One region of the Vibrio sp. 970 genome, then DNA from elsewhere that is predicted to be linked to it. Evidence: predicted binding sites of a transcription regulator. Region 1 holds the regulator's gene; each other region holds the start of a gene.
The links. Region 1 encodes MetJ, which represses methionine synthesis genes. Its sites were predicted from a motif close to TTAGACNTNTANANGTCTAA; they were not measured.
Positions count from the first base shown of each region.

Region 2: the regulator MetJ is predicted to act here: its motif matches at 1,280-1,299, upstream of metA (homoserine O-acetyltransferase MetA).
Region 3: the regulator MetJ is predicted to act here: its motif matches at 1,251-1,270, upstream of metH (methionine synthase).

Region 1 covers NZ_JAWOTW010000024.1:1,953-4,235, reverse strand. Annotated here, with positions in the region: gene R7Q11_RS22750 (O-succinylhomoserine (thiol)-lyase) at 1-932, opposite strand, end outside; gene metJ (met regulon transcriptional regulator MetJ) at 1,158-1,478, shown strand; gene R7Q11_RS22740 (malic enzyme-like NAD(P)-binding protein) at 1,591-2,283, opposite strand, start outside.
Region 2 covers NZ_JAWOTW010000015.1:35,945-38,227, forward strand. Annotated here, with positions in the region: gene R7Q11_RS19350 (DMT family transporter) at 141-476, opposite strand; gene R7Q11_RS19355 (DUF6559 family protein) at 600-986, opposite strand; gene metA (homoserine O-acetyltransferase MetA) at 1,327-2,268, shown strand.
Region 3 covers NZ_JAWOTW010000035.1:5,867-8,149, reverse strand. Annotated here, with positions in the region: gene R7Q11_RS24100 (cation:proton antiporter) at 1-1,127, opposite strand, end outside; gene metH (methionine synthase) at 1,319-2,283, shown strand, end outside.

The DNA of each region.
Region 1 (2,283 bases):
TGCTCAAACGAACCAGCAAACTCAAAACTCAACATAGAGCCAAAGCCCGTTTGCTGCTTTTTAGCAATGTCGTGACCTGGATGTTCCGGCAGGCTTGGATGATAGATAGTTTTAACTAACGCTTGTTTCTGTAGGTAAGCTAGTACCTGCTGTGAGCTCTCTTCATGTACTCTCATACGAGCAGCAAGCGTACGAATACCTCGCAGTGTCATGTAACTATCGAAAGGTGTGCCCGTTGCACCAATACAATTACCCCACCATGCAAGCTCTTCTGCATGCGCTTCTGTGTTGGTGATGATTACCCCACCAATTACGTCCGAATGACCGTTGATGTACTTTGTTGTGGAGTGGATAACAAAATCCGCACCTAGCTCTAAAGGTTTTTGGTACACGGGTGTCAAAAAGGTATTGTCCACCGCAACTAACGCGCCGATTTGTTTCGCTTTTTCACAAGTAGCTGCAATATCCACTACGCGAACCAGAGGGTTTGACGGAGTTTCTAGCAAAATGAGTTTTGGTTTTTGTGCCAATGCAGCATCTAAAGCCTGTTCGTCTGATTGATCGACAAACTGAACCTTAAAATCGCCTTTGTTAGCTCGGGTATTAAAAAGACGATAGGTACCACCATAACAATCGTGAGGAGCAATAATGAGATCATCTGGGCCGAGAAAAGCGGAAACCCATAAATTTAATGCCGACGTACCGCAGTTAGTAACAACCGCTCCTTTTCCAGACTCAAGTTCAGATAGCGCACTTTCCAACAGTCCGCGGTTTGGATTACCAGATCGTGTGTAATCATACTTGGGCACTTCACCAAAAGCAGGAAAACCATAGTTAGTGGAAAGATAAATAGGTGGAACGACAGCATGATATTGGCTGTCTGATTCAATACCAGTGCGTACTGCAATGGTCGCAGGTTTGCGAGTGCTCATGGGTGTATCCTTTCACGGGTAATGACTTCTAAATAGGAATGCGCTATATCTAATGAGTAACATAAAGTGATCAACACGCTTCCTTTGCTGTTATGTTCACTTTACTCGTCAAAAAATGAGACGTCAACACTTCTAGACGTCTATATGTCTTTGCTTATGGCGGTAAATGCAGCTAAAATCAGCACCTAAATTATTTTTAACCGATTACATAAATGAAGGTGTGCAATGGCTGACTGGAATGGCGAATACATTAGCCCATATGCAGAGCACGGCAAAAAAAGCGAACAAGTAAAAAAAATTACCGTCTCTATCCCGCTAAAAGTTTTAAAGGTGCTAACTGATGAGCGTACTCGCCGTCAGATCAATAACTTACGCCATGCAACCAATAGTGAATTGCTATGCGAGGCATTTTTGCACGCGTACACAGGTCAGCCACTTCCGACAGATGAAGACCTTCGTAAAGACCGTCCTGATGATATTCCAACAGAAGTAAAAGCGCTGATGACGGAAATGGGCATCGAATTTGAGTCATTCGACGAAGAATAAAAAAGCCTGATAAGAGGTTTCAGGTAATAACTCTTGCCTCGAGCCAAATGAATGACATAAAAAATGGGACGCAATAGCGTCCCATTTTTGTGTATCACATCTGAAAGATATATTACTCTGCCATGTAGTTTTCAGGCATCTCGATACGAGCTACACCTGAATTAACCGCCGCCTGAGCAACCGCTTTTGCAACACGTGGTAGCAAACGTGAATCCATTGGTTTTGGAATAATATAGTCCGCACCAAACTCTAGCTTATCAACACCTGCAGCCTTCAATACGGCTTCAGGTACAGGCTCTTTTGCTAGCTCACGAATCGCCTCAACGGCTGCAAGTTTCATTTCATCATTGATTTCACTTGCACGCACATCAAGAGCACCGCGGAAAATGAATGGGAAACACAATACGTTGTTAACTTGGTTAGGATAATCACTACGGCCAGTACCCATGATCAAGTCATCACGAACTGCGTGAGCAAGTTCCGGCTTGATTTCAGGATCCGGGTTAGAACATGCGAATACGATTGGCTTATCTGCCATCAACTTCAACGCTTCCGCTGGCAATAGGTTTGGACCAGATACACCTAGGAACAGATCTGCACCTTCAATTACGTCTTCTAGTGTGCGCTTATCTGTATTGTTCGCAAATAACTGCTTATATTCATTAAGGTCATCACGACGAGTGTGAATCACACCTTTGCGATCTAGCATGTAGATTTTTTCGCGCATTGCACCGCATTTGATCAGAAGCTCCATACACGCTACAGCGGCAGCGCCAGCGCCAAGACAAACAATTGTTGAATCTTC
Region 2 (2,283 bases), on a different contig from region 1:
GTTCAATCACATAATGCGACCGTGATGAATGCAATAATAAGACGTCATATCAATACTCGCCATTAGCGATTGAATTTGCACTAAAAAGCCGCAGCAATTTCTCGCTGCGGCTTCTTATTCACTTAACAAGTAGAGTGGCGTTATTCGTGCCCTACTGTTTTGGATAATAAATTTACGATCAACACACCAGCGATGATAAACCCAATACCAACTAGGGCTGGTAAGTCTAGACGCTGTCCGTAAACAAAGTAACCAACCGTCGCAACCAAAACGATCCCAGCACCACTCCATATGGCATAAACAACCCCGACAGGCATTGTTTGCACTGTGACGGAAAGCAAGAAGAAAGCGATGCCGTAACCAATCAAAACGACTGTGCTCGGCATTACTTTCGTAAATTGCTCTGTTTTGGGAATATAAGAAGTGGCAATCACTTCACATACAATCGCTATCGACAGCGCCAACATTGGTGGCATAGAGACAAGCATTTTGAACATAAGGCATTAACGCTCAACAGAAATGTAACCGACAACATGTCCGGATAATTAGGCCGCGCATTATACCCAACTCATCTCACGATGGAATACCACTAACGATGTTTACACACCATCACTTTCGCTTACTTTTTGATGACCAGGTGAAAGGCTGACGTTTTGGTGCTGACGAGAAATTTCAAAGTAGATATGCATATCAATCGGCTCAGGTGTATTGAGTAGCATCTTACCTACTTCACGTTGGAAATGACCATAATTACCTAGCTCATCCGTTAGTTCTAGGAGCTCGTAAGAGGCTTCATCGGCAAACATTCCATACGCATACTGATAATGACTGATATCCTTGCTCTTATCATAACCCAGCTTTTGAAGAGCTTGATCAATCTCTTCCGGCGTATAAATGTCTTTATCACCAAACGAATGCAGTAGCACGCAAGGAACTTCTTGAGCGATGCTCTGAATCTTTGTCTTTCTCTTGAAAATACCGAACATAATGTCCTCCACTGACGATGTTTCCAAATATGCACATTAATGCAAAATGGTGAGCTGATTGTTTTTAGTATGGCTCATTAATTTGAGACTTCCTTACTACGAAGTCACCTTCACATATTAACGTGATCGCATAATTACCAGCAAATAGTACACACTGCGTTTCAAACCTATCTCATCAGAAACTCTGCTTTAGTCACAATTGTGTGACAACCCCGAGTACGGTTTACCATAATGTAAAGAGTAGATTGAAAAGTCGGATTTCGTATCGACATCTAAACTTAATTAAGTTAGCTTTAGAAGTATAGACGTCTAGATTGACTATACTTAGGGAGAGAAAGTCGTGCCAATTAGAATTCCAGATCAATTACCAGCTACCGATGTATTAAGGACAGAAAACATCTTCGTGATGAGTGAAACGCGTGCAGCGAGTCAGGAAATACGTCCTTTAAGAGTGCTGATCCTTAATCTGATGCCAAAAAAAATAGAGACTGAAACTCAGTTTCTGCGTCTACTCTCAAACAGCCCACTACAGGTTAACGTCGAATTACTGCGCATTGATAACCGCCCGAGTAAAAATACGCCAACTGAACATTTAGACACGTTTTATCGCCAATTTGAAATGGTGCGAGATAAAAACTTCGATGGCATGATCATTACTGGGGCTCCATTAGGTTTGGTGCAATTTGAAGATGTCATTTATTGGGATCATCTCAAAACCATCATGGAGTGGGCAAAAGATCATGTGACATCCACTCTTTATGTTTGCTGGGCTGCGCAAGCAGGACTAAAGCTACTCTACGATCTACCTAAAAAAACGCGTAAAGAAAAACTTTCAGGCGTGTATCATCACCAAATCCATCATCAATTTCACCCTATCTTACGTGGATTTGATGACACGTTTTTGGCTCCTCACTCGCGTTACGCAGATTTTTCGCCTCACTTTCTAGAAGAGCATACTGACTTAGACATTTTAGCGACATCGGATGTCGCAGGTGTGTACTTGGCCACCACAAAAGACAAACGCAATGTCTTTGTCACAGGACACCCTGAGTATGATTCTCACACCTTACATAATGAATATATCCGAGATTTAAGCGAAGGTATGGAGCCCGCTATTCCTGTCAACTATTACCCAAACAACAACCCAGATAACCCACCAATTGCAAGCTGGAGAAGCCATGGACACCTCCTCTTTTTAAACTGGCTGAACTACTGTGTTTATCAGCAAACACCGTACGATCTCGATCACTTCAGTGAAGATGCTTTCACTAAAGACGATTAGCTTCAAAATAAGCAA
Region 3 (2,283 bases), on a different contig from region 1:
GATGGAATAGAAAGTGCCATCGCTAGTGCTAGGCCTCCGCGTAAACCGCCCCACGTCAAAATACGCACTGACCATGGATTATATTTTCTGTAACGTTTAAAGCCTATGTAAGAAAGAAATACACTTAGATAGCGAGCTGCTAGTACAAGAGGGACTGAAATAGCCATCATGATCCAGTCTTCTTTGTGGAATTCAAATAGCAGCATCGACATACCGATCAGTAGGAATAACACGCCATTCAAGAATTCATCAACAAGCTCCCAAAAATGGTCAAGGTGATCTTCACTCTCTTTTGAAAAGCCAATAAAGCGTGTCCAGTTGCCAATCATAATACCGGATACAACCATTGCGAGTGGGCCTGATACATGGATGTATTCAGCAAATGCGTAACCTGCTGTTGGGACACCAATGGTAAGTAACAATTCCATTGAGTGATCATCGGTGGCACTGATCAAGTAGTGGAATAGCAAACCGAGGACGAAACCATATGCGATACCACCGATAGCTTCTTGGATGAAGAGTAAGGTGACACTACCTACAGTTGGTGCCTCAGTGCCAAATGCAATCGTAAATAGAGTGACGAAGATAACCAAACCGAAGCCATCATTGAAGAGCGATTCTCCTTCAATCTGAGTGGAGATACGTTTAGGAGCATCGAGTTTTTTCACAATAGCCAATACAGCGATTGGGTCAGTTGGCGATATTAGAGCACCAAATAGTAAGCAGTAGACCAAATCAAATTGGATGCCAATTAACTGACAAAACCCATACAGCGCAAATCCAATAAAGAACGTAGAAAACAGTGTAGCTCCAAGGGCTAAAACAGTGATCTCCCACTTCTGATCTTTAAGGTTCGGGAGTTTGATGCCTAGTCCACCAGCAAATAGTAAGAAGCCAAGAATGCCTTTGAGCAAGAAATCTTCGAAGTTAATCCTTGTGACCGTCTCCGTCGCAATTTCGGTGAGATGGAACCAGTTGTTTTGACCCGCAATTAAGATTAGAAGTGAAAGCACCATTGAACCTGCGGTAATCGCAATGGTGGTTTGCATCTTTCCTATCTTGCTGTTTACAAAAGCAATTAGCATCGCAGCTGCGGATAGAAAACATAAAGTATGATAGACCGACATAGAGCTCTCTATTTGTAACATTTTATGAATGGAATTCTCGGCTGATGCTGCTTAAATAGCAAACATTTTTTCGTGATTATTTTGTAAGTTAAGAAGGAGATAAAATAATCATTAATTCCACGTTTAGACGTCTAGACTCCTGAAGTTTGTGTGATAGGATGGAAAGATAACTAAAGGAATGAGGCTGTACTGTGGGAAGTAACGTAAGACAACAGATTGAAGCTCAATTGAAGCAACGTATTCTTTTGATTGATGGTGGTATGGGAACCATGATTCAAGGGTACAAACTTGAAGAGCAAGACTATCGAGGAACGCGCTTTGCGGATTGGCATTGTGATCTAAAAGGTAACAACGACCTGTTGGTTCTAAGTCAGCCTCAACTTATCAAGGACATTCACGCTGCATATTTAGAAGCGGGTGCAGATATTCTCGAAACCAACACGTTTAACGCAACAACCATTGCGATGGCTGACTACGAGATGGAAAGCCTAAGTGAAGAAATTAACTTTGCTGCTGCCAAGCTTGCACGTGAAGTTGCAGACGAATGGACCGCAAAAACACCCGATAAACCGCGTTATGTCGCAGGGGTTTTAGGGCCGACGAACCGCACTTGTTCTATCTCTCCTGATGTAAACGACCCTGGATATCGAAATGTTTCTTTCGACGAGTTAGTTGAGGCTTACTCTGAATCGACTCGAGCGCTGATTAAAGGTGGTTCTGATCTTATTCTTATCGAGACCATCTTCGATACGCTTAACGCTAAGGCTTGTTCATTTGCTGTTGAAAGTGTGTTTGAAGAGATGGGTATTGAGTTACCTGTGATGATCTCGGGGACTATTACTGATGCTTCCGGTAGAACATTATCCGGTCAAACCACAGAAGCGTTTTACAACTCATTACGTCATGTTAAACCGATTTCGTTTGGTTTGAACTGTGCACTTGGCCCGGATGAACTGCGTCCTTATGTTGAAGAGCTCTCGCGTATATCAGAATCTTTTGTTTCCGCTCACCCAAATGCTGGGCTTCCGAATGCATTCGGCGAATACGATTTGTCGCCAGAAGATATGGCTAAGCATGTTAAAGAGTGGGCTCAAAGTGGCTTTTTAAACTTGATTGGTGGGTGTTGTGGTACAACTCCTGAGCACATTCGCCAAAT